Regions from separate parts of the Propionimicrobium sp. PCR01-08-3 genome, predicted to be linked through region 1. Evidence: riboswitches for the same ligand, from Rfam matches in the RefSeq annotation. Region 1 holds a riboswitch; each other region holds the start of a gene.
The links. A riboswitch is a leader RNA that binds a small molecule or an ion and turns the genes downstream of it on or off. The one in region 1 is predicted to bind thiamine pyrophosphate.
Positions count from the first base shown of each region.

Region 2: linked by a shared signal. The riboswitch ahead of thiM (hydroxyethylthiazole kinase) and the one ahead of QQ658_RS11410 (MFS transporter) in region 1 are both predicted to bind thiamine pyrophosphate.
Region 3: linked by a shared signal. The riboswitch ahead of QQ658_RS03585 (phosphotransferase enzyme family protein) and the one ahead of QQ658_RS11410 (MFS transporter) in region 1 are both predicted to bind thiamine pyrophosphate.

Region 1 covers NZ_CP127390.1:2,468,091-2,473,586, forward strand. Annotated here, with positions in the region: gene QQ658_RS11400 (Cof-type HAD-IIB family hydrolase) at 1-489, shown strand, start outside; gene QQ658_RS11405 (methyltransferase) at 547-1,323, shown strand; TPP riboswitch at 1,428-1,522, shown strand; gene QQ658_RS11410 (MFS transporter) at 1,514-2,296, shown strand; gene QQ658_RS11415 (MFS transporter) at 2,324-2,908, shown strand; gene thiM (hydroxyethylthiazole kinase) at 2,905-3,726, shown strand; gene QQ658_RS11425 (thiamine phosphate synthase) at 3,776-4,453, shown strand; gene QQ658_RS11430 (EamA family transporter) at 4,505-5,496, opposite strand, start outside.
Region 2 covers NZ_CP127390.1:605,925-611,420, reverse strand. Annotated here, with positions in the region: gene QQ658_RS15335 (MFS transporter) at 1-92, shown strand, start outside; partial or broken gene thiD (bifunctional hydroxymethylpyrimidine kinase/phosphomethylpyrimidine kinase) at 311-1,081, opposite strand; partial or broken gene thiE (thiamine phosphate synthase) at 1,103-1,750, opposite strand; gene thiM (hydroxyethylthiazole kinase) at 1,753-2,559, opposite strand; TPP riboswitch at 2,551-2,649, opposite strand; gene QQ658_RS02940 (MBL fold metallo-hydrolase) at 2,782-3,402, opposite strand; gene QQ658_RS02935 (S-(hydroxymethyl)mycothiol dehydrogenase) at 3,536-4,633, opposite strand; gene malQ (4-alpha-glucanotransferase) at 4,928-5,496, opposite strand, start outside.
Region 3 covers NZ_CP127390.1:749,047-754,542, reverse strand. Annotated here, with positions in the region: gene QQ658_RS03590 (ABC transporter substrate-binding protein) at 1-976, opposite strand, end outside; gene QQ658_RS03585 (phosphotransferase enzyme family protein) at 1,065-2,342, opposite strand; TPP riboswitch at 2,421-2,527, opposite strand; gene QQ658_RS03580 (GTPase) at 2,541-4,169, opposite strand; gene QQ658_RS03575 (dynamin family protein) at 4,169-5,496, opposite strand, start outside.

The sequences.
Region 1 (5,496 bases):
ATACTGCCTGGCCCTGGTTACCTTTCCTTGATGCAACCGGGCAATCACGGACGCAATCCCGACGACCTCGACGAGATATCACTGGATGAATTGTGGGCGCAGGACGCCGTGAAGATCATCGCCCGGCACGCAAGCATCGGCTTGGACGAGCTCTTCGAGATCTGTCAGCGGGCGTCACATGCGGGCGTCAACCCCACGACATCTGGTGTGCCGTTCATCGAAATGTCGGCGGCCGGAGTCAGCAAGGCCAGCACGCTTGAGCTGCTGGCCACCCGTCATGGAATTGCCACAAGTGAAGTCGCCGCAATCGGCGACTCTGCGAACGATGTCGAGATGATCACCTGGGCGGGGCTCGGTGTGGCGGTCGCCAGCGGCACCCCGGATGCGTTGGCGGCAGCCGACCAGATCATCGCGGCCAATACCGAGGACGGAGTCGCAGCGTTCATTGAGCGCGTGCTTCATGCATCGGACGAACCGGTTCCTTCATAGAACTCAGACTCTCGCCAGCAGTTCGAAGATCATCGGATCGGCTCTAAAGTGGTCTCCATGTCAGCGGTCGGTCGTCTCTCATTGCCCCCCACAGCCTTGCAGTGGCTGGTGGGCGACGAGCCGGTGCGCATCGTCGCTCTCGGCTGCTCGCGGGGCATCGTCAACCGGCTGGTCAAGGAGGGGCACGGAGTTGTCGCAATCGATCCCGACCTCCAGCGCTGCCGTCAGCTTCTTGCCGGCCGCCCCGCGAGCGAGGCCCTCATCGCGATGGTCGGACGCGCGGACGAGCTTCCCGTCCAGCCCTGCGTAGCACATGTAGTACTCCTCGGCGGCCCGTGGCGCTCGCAACCCGGTCGTCCCCGTATCAGTGCACATCAGGCTCACGGCCAGATCAGCCGTGCACTCCAGGCCGGCGGCTGGGTCGCCGGCTGGCAAATCGTCCGGGACGACACAGTGCCGTGGGTGCGCCGATTGATCACTTTGATGCGCACCATCGATCCGGACGCCATGTCAGGCAGCGGAGGCGGCGGCCACGAAGACCTCCTGACGAGCAAGTACTTTCCGCGAATCGAGCGCCGCGAGTTCAGGCTGTGGGCTCCGGTCGCCCGCCGCGATCTGGTCGAGATGGTTTCGAGCCAACGTCAGGTGAGCGGACTGGACGACGCCACCAAACGGCATCTGATCAGCGAAGTGAACCAGATTCTCGATAGCGCCGCTCGCATGTCGGAGCTGCGTCTGCCCTACCAGATGCAGTGTTGGCGGGCACATGTCGATCACCACGAACTCACCCAACCCATCTCTTTCGGCGACGGGTCTCTGGTCATCCCGATCTGAGGTTTCGCCCGCGCCCAATGCGAGCGAACGAGCCCTGGTGCTGCCGCGCAAGCGCCGGATCGCGGAGAATCCGCTTCACCCATTCACCCGCGGTGCCATACTGGGCGGTGGACACGGGGTGCCCCAATGGGCGCTGAGATCACACCCGTGGAACCTGCTCTAGTTCGTACTAGCGAAGGGATTGTCCGCCTTGGATACCTCTGCCTATCAACCAACAGATTCATCGTCCTCGACCTTCATCGCCGACGATCCGCCCAGCGCAACCCAGATCGCCATGCAGTCTTCGATGCCCCGCGAGGGACGCGCCGCCCTGCGCGCCGGAGTCATCGGCAACTGGATCGACAACGTGCACGTCTTCTTGCCGCTGACCGCGCTCGCCCCCGCCTTGGTGATACTCGCCGGCCCCACCGTCGCAGCCAGCACCGGAGCGCTGGTGGTGATCGCCATGATGCTCGGGCGTCCGCTCGGCGGCATGATCTTCGGACGCATCTCCGACAAGCTCGGACGCACCCGCACCACGAAGGTCGCCATCACCGGCACCGCCACCTGCGCACTGCTGATCGCCTGCATGCCAACCTATGAGCTGATCGGCATCGGCACCATCGCCCTGATCCTGCTGCTGCGTTTTCTCGGCGGCATCTTCGTCGCCGGTGAGTATTCGGCAGCGATTCCGCTGGCCATGGAGTGGTCGAAGCCCAACCGGCGCGGCCTGATGAGCGGGCTGATCTTGTCGATGGCGCCCTGGGCACAGGGCTCGATCGCGTTCGCGGTCGCGGGGTCTCTGGTCCTTCTCGGACCCGACCGCTATGCCGCGTGGGGTTGGCGGCTGCTGTTCGTGATCGGCACCTGCTTCTCGCTGGGCATGCTCGCCTACTACCGCTCGCGGGTGGCCGATGCGCCTGTGTTTCATCATGCCAAGAAGGCGCCGGCCCGCCCTCAAGCCGGGGTTCGCGAGGTGCTTTTCGGACGCTAGGCGCCCGCTTTCTGGCAGGTCTTCACCATGATGACCGGTCTGTGGCTGCTCACCAACACCACGGTGATCTTGTTGACGGCGCGCCTCGCGTCGGACGCCGGGTTGCCCGCCACCCAGGTGTCGGTGGCAATGGGTATTGCCTCGTTCGCGCAGGCCATTGCGATGGCGGTAGCAGGCCATCTGTCGACCTTCACCGGACGCCGCAATCTGCTGGTGACTTGGGGAATCAGTTCAGCGGTGCTCGGTCCGTTCTTGTGGTGGGCGGCCGTGAACTCGCACAGCCTCGGACGCGCCGCCTTGCTCGCGGCCGCCTTGCAGGTGGCGACCGTCGCCGCCTACGGCCCGATCGCCTGCTATTTGTCGGAGCGCTTCCCGACCGAGGTGCGCTCGACGGGATACGGCATGGGATACAGCCTCTCGCTGATCATCCCCGCCCTCTATCCCTTCTATCTTCCGTTGCTGGAGGGCGTCTTCGGATCGCATCCGGCGATCATGGGCCTGGTGGCCGTCGGTGGAATCCTGGTCACCGTCGGTGCACTGATGGGGCCGAAGTTGAGCTCTGCAGACATCGAAGCGGACATCGACAGCGTTGCTATGGGAGCCACCCGATGAGTTCTCTGGACTTGGCGAACGACGCCGATCTGGGATCGGTCGCACAGATCATCGCGCAGGTGCGTCAGCGAAGCACATTGGTGCATTGCATCACCGCTGCCGTATCGATGGGCATCGTCGCTGACGGTCTGCTCGCCGCCGGTGTGCGTCCGGTGATGACCGAGACTCTCGAGGAGGCACCCACAGTCGACACCATCGCCGACGCCCTGCTGATCAACCTGGGAACCCTCAGCACCGATGCCATGACCGGGATTCCGGCCACCGTCGAGGTTGCGCTGCGCGACCGGCGGCCGTGGGTGCTCGACCCGACCGCCATCGGAACCGCCCCGGTACGCACGCCGCTGGCAAGGCGACTCCTCGATTCCCGGCCCGCCGTGGTGCGCGGCAACGCGTCCGAGATCGTGGCGTTGACCGGCGGCGAAGGCGGGCGCGGGGCAGACGCGAGCATCGGTACCCAGGCCCTGCAGGTGACCGAGGCCGCCCACCAGGTCGCCGCACGAACAGGCGGGGTGGTCGCGGTGTCCGGTGCGGTCGATCTGGTCACCGATGGCCGTGACGACCGGCACGTGCACCGAGGCGATCCGCTGCTGTCGCGGGTGACCGGCACCGGTTGCCTGCTGGGCGGCCTCACCGCCGCCTGCGTTGCCGTTACCGGTGATCACCTACAGGCAGCGCTGGCAGCCACGATCTGGATGAATATCGCGGGTGAGATCGCCGCCGCCCGAGCCCCGCGCCCGGGTACCTTCCGCGCGGCGCTGCTCGATGCGCTGGACGAGGTCGGCGAGCAGGCAGCGGCGCTCGCAGCGCCAATCCCGTAGAAAATCCCCTGTCCGCGAATAACCACAAATCCTCCGAGAAAGGCCGCCGATGCCGAACCACTCCGCGAATTTCGACCTGCGCTGCTATCTGGTCACCTCGGGTACCGATCGCCGGACCGTCGAGGTGGCCGCCCAGGCAGCCGCTGGTGGCGCCGGCATGATTCAGGTACGTGCGAAGGACATCACTGCCAGGGAATTGCTCGACCTCACGGTGGACACGGCCGATGCCGTGCACGCGGCGAATCCGCACACCAAGGTAGTGGTGGACGACCGGGCCGATGTCGCTTACGCCGCGATGCGTTCGGGCGCGGCGGTGCATGGCGTCCACCTGGGACAAGATGACCTGCCGGCACGCGATGCCCGCGCGATGCTCGGCCCGAACGCGATCATCGGAATGACCACCGGCACCCTCGAACTGGTGCGGGCAGCAGACAAACTCGCCGACGTGATCGACTACGTCGGGGCCGGGCCCTTTCGTCCGACGCCCACCAAAGATTCCGGACGCACGCCCTTGGGCATGGCAGGCTATCGCCCCTTGGTGGAGGCGACCAGCCTGCCGATCGTGGCGATCGGCGATGTGCAGCCGGCAGATGTGCCGGCGCTGGCAGCGACAGGTATCGCCGGCGTGGCGCTCGTCCGCGCGATCATGGCCGCGTCCGACCCCGGCGCAGTTGTCCGGAACGTCCTGAGCGGGTTTCCGGCTGCTGACAGGCGGCAACACCAGTAGACAAAGCCTGGTAGAGGCGCCCGCGGTTCGGAAGAACGAAGGTTGCGGTTCTTACTGCTCGGCCCTTGCCCCGCGTGCCCGCCGGGTCGGCGGCAATGCCTCCGCGCCGAAATCCTTCCCGGCATCCGCGATGCCCTCGGCAGCAGGACTCTCCCCGAGCTTGACCAGAATCACCCCGGCCAGCACCAGCACGGCGCCGACCATCTGCCCGATGGCTGGCAGTTGCGCCACCAGTACGGCCGCGAGGATCGTGGCGAACAGCACCTCGGCCAAGCCGACGAAGGACGACAACCTGGCGCCGAGCAGCCTGCCGCCCATGATTCCGGTCACATAGGACATGCCGGAGCTGAGCACCCCGAGCGCGACGATCGGCAACCACCAGGGCACATCGATACCCACATAGTTCGCCGGAGCGGTTGATGTCTCGAACGGCAGAAGCCCGATGACCGCGACCACACCGAGCCCCAGCGTTGCTACCGTCGTCCCGCCCGCAGCAAGCACGATGGGTGGCAGTCCGATCCGGTTCTCTGCGGAAAAAACGAAATAGGCAGCATTGCCGACCATCGCGAATATCGACCAGGCGACACCCCGGATGTCGAAAGCGGCGCCACCTGCGAAGACCTCGAGCACCAGCAGCAGGCCGCCGATCGCAACCAAAGAACCGAGCACCGTGCGTATCGAGGGACGCTCGCCCCGACGAATCCACAACCAGATGACGATCGCGATGGGCGCCAGAAACTGAATCAGCAGCCCCTGGCTGACTTGAACATATTGCACGGCATTGAAATGCCCGATTTGCGGCATCACGATCGCGAACAGTCCATATCCGACCATGAGTTTCCAGTTTTCGCGGACGATATGCCAGCGTCCTTTGAGAGCAATGATCGCCGGTCCGAGCATGGCCAATGAGCCGATGCCTACCCTCGGTATCACAATGCCGAGAGGCGACCAGCCGACCTGCAACAAGCCTGCGGCAAGCGTTCCTGCCATACCGAAACAAAACGACGACAACAAGGCGATGGACAGGCCGATGCCAAAGCTCG
Region 2 (5,496 bases), 1.4 Mb from region 1:
AAGTTGGGGCCCGATACGCCTTCAGTTTGATGCTCGGCACGGCAATCCTTGCCTCAACGGTTACGGCAATTTTGCGCCGCCATAAGTCATGAGACTACGCACGAGTTCTTACCATTGCAGCGCTGGTTAATCCCATCCGGCTAGGCGATATTCACGAGAACGCGTGTCTGCCGGCCAACGTAAGCAAAGTCCAGCCGGAACACGAGAGTGCTTGATCGGCACGTGGGACCTTCTCCGTCTGGTACTGCAGTGGTCTGACTCCCCGGGCCACTGCAGTACCTGAGTCACTTCCGTATCTATCGATCAGGGGCTACTTCCACAGCTGATAGAAATGGTGCACCGGGCCGTGCCCGTGACCGATGCGCAGCTCGTCCGCGTGTTCGAGGGCCCCGGTGATCCACTCCTTGGCGGCTTCCGCGGTGGACGGCCAGTCGAGGTTGCGGGGACGCAGGGCCGCCAGCGCTGAGCTGAGTGTGCAACCGGTGCCGTGAGTGTTGTTGGTGTGGACGACGTGGGTCGAAATCTCGTGAATTCCGTCGGGGCCGGCCAGCACATCGGTGGCGCGGTCGGTCAAATGATGTCCGCCTTTGACCAGCACCCAGTCGGAGCCAAGTTCCCGCAGCCTGGACGCCTGGGCATGCATCTGGTCGAGGTCGGTCGCCTCGGGCTCGCCCAGCAGGACCGCGGCCTCGGGCAGGTTCGGGGTGATGATCTCGGCCTTGGCTACCAGCCTGCGGATGGCGGCGACCGCGTCGTCGTCCAGCAGCCGGTCACCGGAGGTGGCGACCATCACCGGATCGAGCACGACCGGCACGCTGAGTTCGCCGAGCAACCGGCCGACCTCGTCCGCGAGTTCGGCGGTGGCGAGCATGCCGATCTTGACCGCGTCGATGCGCACATCGGCGATCAGCGTTTCGAACTGGGACCGGACGAACTCCACCGGCACGACATGCACGCCCGCGACGCCCTGGGTGTTCTGCGCGGTGAGCGCGGTGATCACGCTGGTGCCGAAGGCGCCGAGCGCCGAGAAGGTCTTCAGGTCGGCCTGGATTCCGGCACCACCGGACGGGTCACTGCCCGCGATCGTCAACGCGACCGCTGGCTCGGCGGCGGCCGTCCAAGCGTCCACGAGTTCGCGGGTAGCGGCGCCGGCGTCGGGCTGCCCGCAGATCGCGCTGATCACCGAGACCCCTGCGAAGCCGGAGCGCCTGACCGCCGCGGTGTCGGCCGCCTTCACTCCTCCGATCACCACGGACGGCCAGGGGCTGCGGTCTGCAAGGGGGATGAGCTTGCGCATTCCTGTGGCCGGCACATGTCCCGGTTTCGATGCGGTCGGACGCACCGGGCCGAGCCCGATGTAGTCCATCGCGTCCCGGGGAATGTTGGCGATGGCCCACTCGAGCTGTTCAGCGGTCTCCACCGTCAATCCGAGAATGGCGTCCGATCCGAGTATCTCGCGAGCCTGAGCCACCGGCATGTCGTGCTGGCCGACATGCGCACCATCAGCACCGGCCGGGCCGACCAGGTGCACCCGGTCGTCCAGCAGCACGGGCACACCGGTGCCGCGCGCCACCTCGACGACCTGGCGGGCAAGGGTGAGAAACTCGTCATCGCTCGCATCGGGGTCGCGCACCTGCACCAGCGTGGCGCCCGCCGCTATCGCCTGCCGGACGGTCTCGGCAACGCCGAGCGACCCGCACTGCGCAGTGTCGGTAACCAGATAGATCGAGAGATCGAGATTGTCGCGCACGCTCACGACAGCTTCACCCGGTCTGCCGCCTGCTCGGGAGTGAGCGCGTCGAGGGCGTCCAGCAGCCCGACCACGAAGCTGCCCGGGCCTTTCGCTTCGGACGCGGAGACCTCCGCGGCGATGTTGAGGTGGGACGTCGCAGCGATCGCGGCGTCCAATGGATTGGTGACCGATGCGTAGGCGGCCATCACCGCGCCCAGCGAACAGCCCACGCCGGTGACCTTGGCCAGCATCGGGCTGCCGTTTGCCAGCTTCACCACGTCGTCGCCGTCGGTAATGACGTCGACCGGCCCGCTGACTGCCACCACACAGCGGTACCGCCTCGCCAACTCTCGGGCGGCGTCGATGGCATCGAGCGTGCTGTCGATGGCCTCGACTCCCCTGCCACCCGAGGTGGTGCCGAGGAATCCCAAGATCTCGGACGCGTTGCCGCGCAGGATGGTGGCGGGGTTCGCCTCCATCATCTTCTTGACTTCGCCCGTGCGCCACAACAAACCTCCGGCGCCGACCGGGTCGAGCACCCAGGGCTTGCCGGCAGCGACCGCCGCCGCCGAGGCCAGCCGCATGCCTTCCATCTGTTCGGCGGACGGGGTCCCGTCGTTGACGAGCACACCGGAGGCGACATGGGTGGCGAAATCTGCCGCCTCTTCGGGGTTGTCGCACATCGCAGGTGAGGCACCGACCGCGTACAAAATATTGGCGGTGAAGTTCATCACCACCTGGTTGGTCAGGCATTGCACGAGCGGCGTCTGCGTCCGCAACGCGCTGATGCTCTCATTGAGAGCCGAAACATGAGAACTGAGGGTCATCGCTGACGTCCCTTCGCTAGCACTACCTAGATCAGGTAACTACGGGTCTGGTCTCAGCCGGTACCTTCCCCGGCACCCCGCGTCTGAAAATGAGATTAGCACCCTGTATCGGCACAGCCGCGCCCCGAATCGACGGCCGCGCCCGAGATACCTGGCGCGGATGTCGATTTCGAGCGCGTTTGTGTTGGGCACGGCGCGGTTGGCGTCAACTACGACTCAAAATCACATCCAGTCGCCGGTCGCGTGCTCGATCTCGGCACCGATGGTCGTGTCAGCGCCGTGGCCGGTGTGCACGACGGTGTCGGCGGGTAGCACGAACAGCTTCTCCTTGATGGAGCGCTCGATCTGTTCGCGCGAGCTGAACGAGCGTCCGGTTGCCCCAGGGCCGCCTTCGAAGAGGGTGTCTCCGCTGAACAGCACTCCCACGGCGGGCACATAGAAGCAGGTCGACCCCGGCGTATGGCCCGGTGTCACTATTGCCCGGATCTCGGCCCCACCTACGGTGAAGGTGTCGCCGTCGGCGATGTCGTCGTCCCATTCGATGCCCGGCAGGGTGAGGTCCCAGACGGGCTTATCGGCCGGGTTGAGCAAGACCGGGGCGTCAAAGACCGCCGCGAGGTCCGGAACATAGCGGATGTGGTCGTCGTGGGCATGCGTGAGCAGCATGCCGATGCATTCCCGCTCGCCCACCAGATCACGAACCGCGTCGATGCTGTGGGGCGCATCGAAGACAACGCACTGTGTCTCGTCGCCGAGCACCCAGACGTTGTTCTCGACATCGTAAGTTTCGCCATCCAGGCTGAAGGTGCCCTCGGCGATTGCATGATCGACCCGAATGCTCATTGTTGTCCCCTCCTGTTGTCGGCAAATTCGGATGAGGCGGCTGCGCTGCCCGCCTCCGATAGTGGCCTGTCGTGCCCGCGGGATCGGCAATACCGAGATTGCCTGCCACGAGCCCTGCGGTTGCCGAGGGCGGTCACGAGTTCACCACCACCGTTCTCAGCACGTTGCCGTCGTGCAGATTCGACATCGCCCGGTCGGCACCGGCCAGGTCGGTCGTGCCGGTCACGAACCGGTCGAGCGGGAGCCGGCCCTGCAGATAGAGGTCGACCAGGTAGGGGAAGTCGCGCTCGGGCAGGCAGTCGCCATACCACGACGACTTGGTGGCACCCCCGCGCGAAAAAACATCGGCCAGCGGCAATCGCAGTTCGGCGCTCGGCGCGGGCACGCCCACCAGGACCACGCGTCCGGCCAGGTCACGAGCGTAGAAGGCGGTCTCAAAGGTGGCCGGGATGCCGACGGCGTCGATCACCACGTCCGCCCCGAAGCCGCCGGTCAGCTCTTGCACCTTGGCGACGATCTCATCTCGGCCGAGCCCCCTGGAGTCGATCAGATCGGTGGCTCCCAGGTCGCCGGCGGCCTGCAGCTTCTTCGCATCGATATCGATCGCGATGACCTTCGTTGCGCCTGCCAGTACCGCCCCTGCCACGGCGGCACAGCCGACCCCGCCCAGACCGATGACCGCCACGGACTCCCCTCGCTGCACGGCACCGGTGTTCAACGCCGCGCCCAAACCTGCCATCACTCCGCAGCCGAGCAGGCCGGCCACCTCGGGCCTGGCGTCCTCGTTCACCTTGGTGCATTGCAATTCGTGGACGACGGTCTGCTCACAAAAAGCCCCGATTCCCAAGGCCGGAGTGAGTTCGGTGCCGTCGGGCAAGGTCATTTTCACCGATGCGTTGAACGTGTTGAAGCAGTATTGCGGCTGGCCCTTCTTGCAGGCCCGGCATTCGCCACACACCGCGCGCCAGTTCAGCACGACATAGTCGCCGACCCCCACATGGGTCACCTCACTGCCCACCTCGACAACGCGTCCGGCCGCCTCGTGACCGAGCAGGAACGGGTAATCGTCGGTGATATCGCCTTCCCGGTACGCCAGGTCGGTGTGGCAGACGCCGCAGGCCTCGACCCGGACGACGACATCGCGCGCCCCAGGGCCGGGGATGACGATATCGGTCAGCTCGGCGAGCTGCTTCGCCTGCCTGGAAACGACGCCTTTGACGGTACGCGGCATGAATCGGACCTCCTGGTTACGGCTGCTTGCCCACCTGGTTTCGGCTATTCGACCACCATAACGGTGAGCTGCGACAAAAGAACGCATGATCGCCAGACTTCCGGCAGCGCAATCGCCTGAGGCCGAAGTACCGATCCGCCGATCACGTCGCGGGCTTCACAACCTTCGTAGTGACAAAAGCGCGAAGCTACGCGCCGGGCGTCGTGAGTGCCCTCTTCGTATCCGGTGCTCATGAACGAGGAACACCCCTCGGATACCACTCGCCGCAGCGCTCATCGGCGGATTCAGGCTGGCCTAGCGTCCGTCGGAACCGAACGGGCTCGGCACCCAGGAGTATCCGTTCAGCACCGACGCCAGCCGCATCGGACGCTCCATCCGGTACAGATCCTCAAGGGTGATGGGCTCGCCATGCGGTCCCGACAGCGGGATCTGCCAATTGGGGTATTCCCGCCAGGTGCCCGGCTGATTCTGAATCCGATAGTCACCGACCGCGTCCACCAAGGCCACATTGAGCACCTTGGCGTCGGTGATCGTCAGGTAGCGGTACAGCGCAAGAACCTTCGCCTCGGTGTCATCGTCCACATCGTCGGTGAACAGGCCGCGTTCGTCCAGCCGCCCGATCCAAGCTTCTTGCTCGCGCTCGGCGTCGGCCTCTTCTTTCTCGTAGGATTCGGTGAGCAACCCGAGTTCGTGGCGCAGCCGCACATGTTCCTTGTCCAGGTACCCGGCCGTGGGCGGCAGATCATGGGTGGTCACCGAAGCCATCACATATTCACGCCATCTGTCGGCCGGCGCGGGATTGCCGTCTTGATCGTGTTCGAACCACAACACCGAGGTGCCGAGGATGCCACGCTCGGCGAGAT
Region 3 (5,496 bases), 1.5 Mb from region 1:
GGCCGTCCGCGCCCACGACCAGGCCACCTGCGGTCAGCAGGTCCAGATAGGTTTGCCAGGCCTCCAGGTCGGCGTGCCCGACGCTGCCCTCGGCATCGGGCCAGTAGTCGGACGACAGCAGCTGCTGGCTCGCCTTGGTGAGTTCGGGGTCGAGGTTGACCTGCGGGTTGGCGTCGATCAGGATCTGTGCGGCATCGTCGGGATTGTCCACCGCATACTCGTAGCCCTTCTCGGTCGCCTGCACGAAACGGGTCACCAGGTCCGGGTTGTCCGCGATCAGCTCGGAACGCGCCGAGATCCCGAGTAGCGCCGGGGAAGTCGGCACCCCGTAGTCGTCCGGGAAGAACATCCGGAATTCGTCGCCTTGCAGCTCGTACTGCAGCACCTCCCAGGTGGCCAGCGCTTCGGCGAAATCTGCCTGGCCGGCGACCACTGCGTCCAAGGCCCCGGTGCCGACCACGACGGTGTCGAAATTGCCCTCGCCACCATCGGCCTGGATCATCTGCGTGGTGGCGAAACTCGTCGCTCCCGCACCGTAGGCGGCAAGCGTCTTGCCGTCCAGATCCTTCGGGGACTCGATGTCAGAATCCTGGCGCACCGCCACACCGTAGGACGAGCGCTGCTGCAGGTTGAACACCATTGTCAGATCGAGATCGGAGGCCCTCGCGGCGGCGAGAGTCTCCACCCCTGAGAAACCGAAATCCGCGCCGCCCGACCCCATCACCGACTCCACGCCGGCCTGCGAATAGCCGAGCACATCGAGGTCGATGCCCGCGTCGGCGTAGTAGCCCTTCTGCTGCGCGACATAGATGCCGGTGTGGTTGGTATTGGGCGTCCAGTCGAGCACGATGCTCACCTCGTCGCCCGCCTGGCCGGACGAAGTCTGGTCCGTGTCGGTGCCAGCGCCGGTGGCGCAGCCGGCCAGTGCCACCGGCAGCGCCAGAAGCCCCGATAGCAGCAGGCGTATGGGTTTCATTCGTTTCTCCTTGAAAACTCGTTGGGTTTGAGGTGGTTGTTCTCGTTCGGCGGCCGATTCGCTGTCGCTCGTGATGGGCATCGCACCGTCATGTCGCGGCATTTCGCACCGCCTCGGCGAAGCGGCGTCCGGCATCGGTGCCGAACCAACGCAGATGATCACGGAAGTAGATCTCGTAGCTCCAATCGGCCACCGAGGGATCAACCGGCGCCAGGCTCGCGTATTCGATGTTGGTCAACGCGAACTCGACCTGACAGCAGGCCACCAAGTCGGCGAGCACTTCGCCTTCTGCCGCAGGCAACGAGTAGGCCTGCCGATATCCGCCGATCACATCGTCGACGACGTCGGGACGCCAAGCCTCGCCATCCCCGGCAGTGATCGCCAGCCAGTCGATGGCATGTCGCTCGATCGCCATCGCCAAGTCGAGCAGCGGTGGATTGGGCCAGGCCAGCCCGAAGTCGATCACCGACGTGATCTGATCGCCGCGCCACAAGGTATTGGACGCATGAAGGTCACCATGGGTCCAGGCCTGCGGCCCGCTCCCGAGTTCGGCCAGCCGGTCGGCGAACGGGGACGCCAGCCTCAAGTCGGCGGCAAAATCACGCCCGGTCTTTTCCAGATATGACCGGACGCCCGGATGCGCGGCAAGCCAGGCGTCCACATCATCGTCCGAAGGCTCCCCTAGCAGTAATCGCACCTTGGTCTGGTAGACGGTGTTCAATCTCGCGAGCCCAGGATCAGGTAGCTGACCTCGCCTCTGATCGGGTGTCTGCTCCCATCCAAGGCCCGGTGACCGGCCTTGCCCATGCCCCAGCGGCCGATCTCGAATAGTCGAGCCCGCAGTCTCATCGCTCGAACCGGCCCGAGAAGCCGACAGATCCACGATCGGGATCTCGGCGGATAGTTCGCGGAGCCTACCCGCGATGCGTCCGATTTCGACCATCTCGGCTCTGGTCTTGGGCGGCAGCCATGAGGTCAGCTCACGATAGCGGTCTTCACCCGGCGCCTTCGGATTGGCCTCGTACAGCCACCGTCCATCGTCGAAGACCGTCGAGTCGTCGTCGAAGCTCAGGAATTGAACGGTCGGGAATCCGAGATCGACAAGGCGATTCACGTAGCCGTGTTTGGCCTCCAGCTGCTCCGAGGTGATCAAGGCCGGCGAGTAGCGCTTGACGAAGATCTCGCTGTCATCCGGCAGCAACGCCAGCGCGGCCGAGGCCATCGGACGATCACTGCGCCTGGTCACCCGTGGTTCTCCGGCAACTTGGGATCGCCGTGCCAGGTGGTTGAACAGATGCGTCAGATCGGCATCCGAGATGGCCGGCCAGCCGTTTGCTATGACGGCCAACTGGTCGTCGGTATCCATCAGTGCGCCTCCCCTGCGGGTCACAAGATCGCGCGAATGGGCTGCGGTCGCCCGCAGTCATTCGCTCAATCTCAGGCACGGATTTGTTTGGTCGCCTCCCTGCGCTGGCATTATCCAGATCAGGTTCGACGGTCGGAGGCTTATCCTCCCTCTCAGCCCTGCTGCGGGCTCCCGTGCGTGGCTCACGCTAGCACGGTCTCACCCGATGGCGCGTTTGGCGAGCTTTCGTCCCCGGTTGAAGCGGTCCAGCTCGTCGTCCACCGGCGAGATCACCAACCGGTCCACCACATTGACGATTGCCCTGGTCAGCACGCGTTCGGCGCGGGCACCTTTGGCTCTGGCGTCCAGTTCGACACCGACACGCGACAACAGCCCCACGAGCAGCCCGAGCACCAGCCCGCCCAGCAAGAACAATGTCGGCAGAGCCATCTTGCCCACCATGACCGACGGAATCCGCGGAAGCTGAAGATAGCCCAGCACCATATCGAGCAGCAGCCAGCCGCCGCCGATCACGGCGACGAAGAAGATGATCCACTGCAGCACCTGCACGAGTTTCCACCAGCCCTGGCCACGATCCATGGCCAGGTCGGCTGAGGCCACCGCGCGGTCGAGTTCGTCCGGCAGATCGGCTCTATGAGCAATGGTCGCCTCGCGCACCGCGTCCGAGAATCCCTCAGGCAAACCGTCACCGGCGGCGGACGCCAGGTCGCGCAACGCCGTTTCTGCCCGCGCAATCTGGACGCCTCCGGCAGTGGGCAGGCTGGTGTGTGGCACCGAGACCGGTTCGATCTCGGCGGCTCTCTTCTTGTGGCGCCCGGCATCCAGGTGCAGCATCCGCAACGGGTCCGGACGAAAACGGCTCAGCCACTTGGTAACCGGCCAGCCCGTTGCCAATCCGCCACGGCGGCGCATCGACTTCACCACGGCATCGCCGACCAGCTGGGACCCGGCGGCCTGGGCCAGCGACTTGTTCAGCTCGCGGGCTCTCGCGTCCGGCACTTTCGCGGCGACCTTGGCGTCGCCATATTCCGCGCTCAACCTCCGGGCCGCGCTCGCGATGTCGGACGACAGCCGGTTCGCGGACGACGCCTTGCTGCGCACCGTCGCAGAAATCGTCTTGCGCAGGTTCTCGATGCCTCTGCCGGTCAACGCCGACACCGCCACGCACGGGGTCTTCGACAATCCCTCGGCGTCGAGCAGCCCGCGCAAGTCACGCATGGTCTCGTGCAGCTGTTCGGGAGTCAGCCGGTCGGCCTGATTCAGCACGACCATCATCACGTCGGCATGGTCTGCCAACGGACGCAGATAGTTGTTGTGCAAGGCGGCATCCGCATACTTCTGCGGATCGACCACCCAGATCAACATGTCCACGAGCTCGACCAGCCGGTCTGCCTCGTCCCGATGAGACGTGACCGACGAATCGTGGTCGGGCAGGTCCATCAAGACCAAGCCGCCCAGCGCCGGATCGTCGCCTTGCACCAGATGCCGTTGCGGCACATCGAGCCAGTCCAGCAGGTCCTGAGGCAGCTTCGACCCCCAGTAGGCGGCCATCGATTTGTTGGTGGTCGGACGCTTCATGCCGGGGGTGGCAAGCCTGGTTCCCGAGATCGCATTGAAAAGACTCGACTTTCCCGACCCGGTCGCCCCGGCGAGCGCTATCACCGTGCTGTCACCGGCCATTGCAAGTCTGCGATCGGCCTTGCGGGTGACTCCTCGGGCTTGTTCCACCGCGCCTGCGCTCAGGCGCCCGGCGGCGAGGTCGGCGGCCTCGTCCAGAGCCTGGATGCGGGCAGCGAGTGAATCGGCGGAATGTTTTGCTCTGGCCATCACTGTTCACCGCCCTCCTTCTCGTCGGGCACAAGTTCTGCGTCGACGATCTCTCCACTATCTGCGGGTAGCTGCTCCAGTTCAACCGGCGAGCGGCCTGCGCTCCGCGGCAATGCCGCCGGTTGCCCCGGCGCCTCGATCTCGTCGGGACGCATCGATGCGCCCTTCGGCAAGGACGCTCCCCCGGTGCGTGCCTTCTCGACGGAGAGCACGGCCTGCCGCACCGCCTCGGCATCGTCGGGACCGACGCCCAATTCGTCGATGACCCGGGTGAACCGCACCAATTCGCCTGCCATCAGGCCTTCCACTCGCGCGTCGAGTTCTTCCTTCGCGGTCTTCGCCAGCTTGCGCACGGCTTCGTCACCGAAGACCGATTCGAGCAGCCGTTGAGCGAGCACGGTGGTGCCGACCGCTACTCCGCCCTCGGCGCCGGTCAGTCCGCCCGTGCTGACGAAGATGACGAGCATCAATGCCGCACCGACACCGTTGACGCTGAGCGCGGCGACGCGGGCCGAGGTGCGTTTTCCCTTGCCTTCGTCGGCCACCAGGTTGAGCACATCGGCCTGCCAGTCGCGGATCGCCCGGGACGCCCCGGCGCCCAGATCGTCGCTGGAGCGTCCCAGTTCCGGGTATCGGACGACCAGTTCCCGCCCGGCAGGGTTCGATTTCCACGCCACCACGGCGCGCTCGACCGCGGCGGCGACCTCCCCGATGATCAGCGCTTCCAAACCGCTTCCGGCCGCCACCCCGACCTGCTCGGCACGCTGCGAATTGCCCTTGAAGAAGCCGGCGATCCGGTCACGGACGCGGCCAACTCCGCGGTCGAGACCGCGCATCAGGTCACCGGTGCCGACATAGTCATGCCAGCGTGAGAGCACTTCACCGCGCAGCAGCGTGCCGTCCGCCGACTGCACCGCAACCGACCGAGCAGCCTCGGCGAACGCCTTCTGCGCGTCGCCGGCGAGTTGCTCGGCAACTTCGCGTTGGCTGTCCAAGGCGCCGGCCACCTCGGGTGCCCGACCGGTCATGGACGCGATGGCACCGTCCAAGGTGCGCTGCACGATGTGCTGGCGGGCGTCCTTGTCGGCTGCGAGGGTGGCGAGGTAGCCGCGAACCGGCGCGACTGCTGCGTCCGGAAGCAGGCCGAGATCATCGACAATGGTTTCGGGCACCGCGAACAGCGGTGCATCGGCCAGCCCGTTGTCGGTCATCATCCGGCCGAGATCGCTGGGCACCACGCTCATGGCCGCGGGCGGCACCCGGTCGAGCACCACGGCCAAGGCCGCTCCCCGCGATGCCGCCGTGTGCAAGAACTCCCACGGCACGG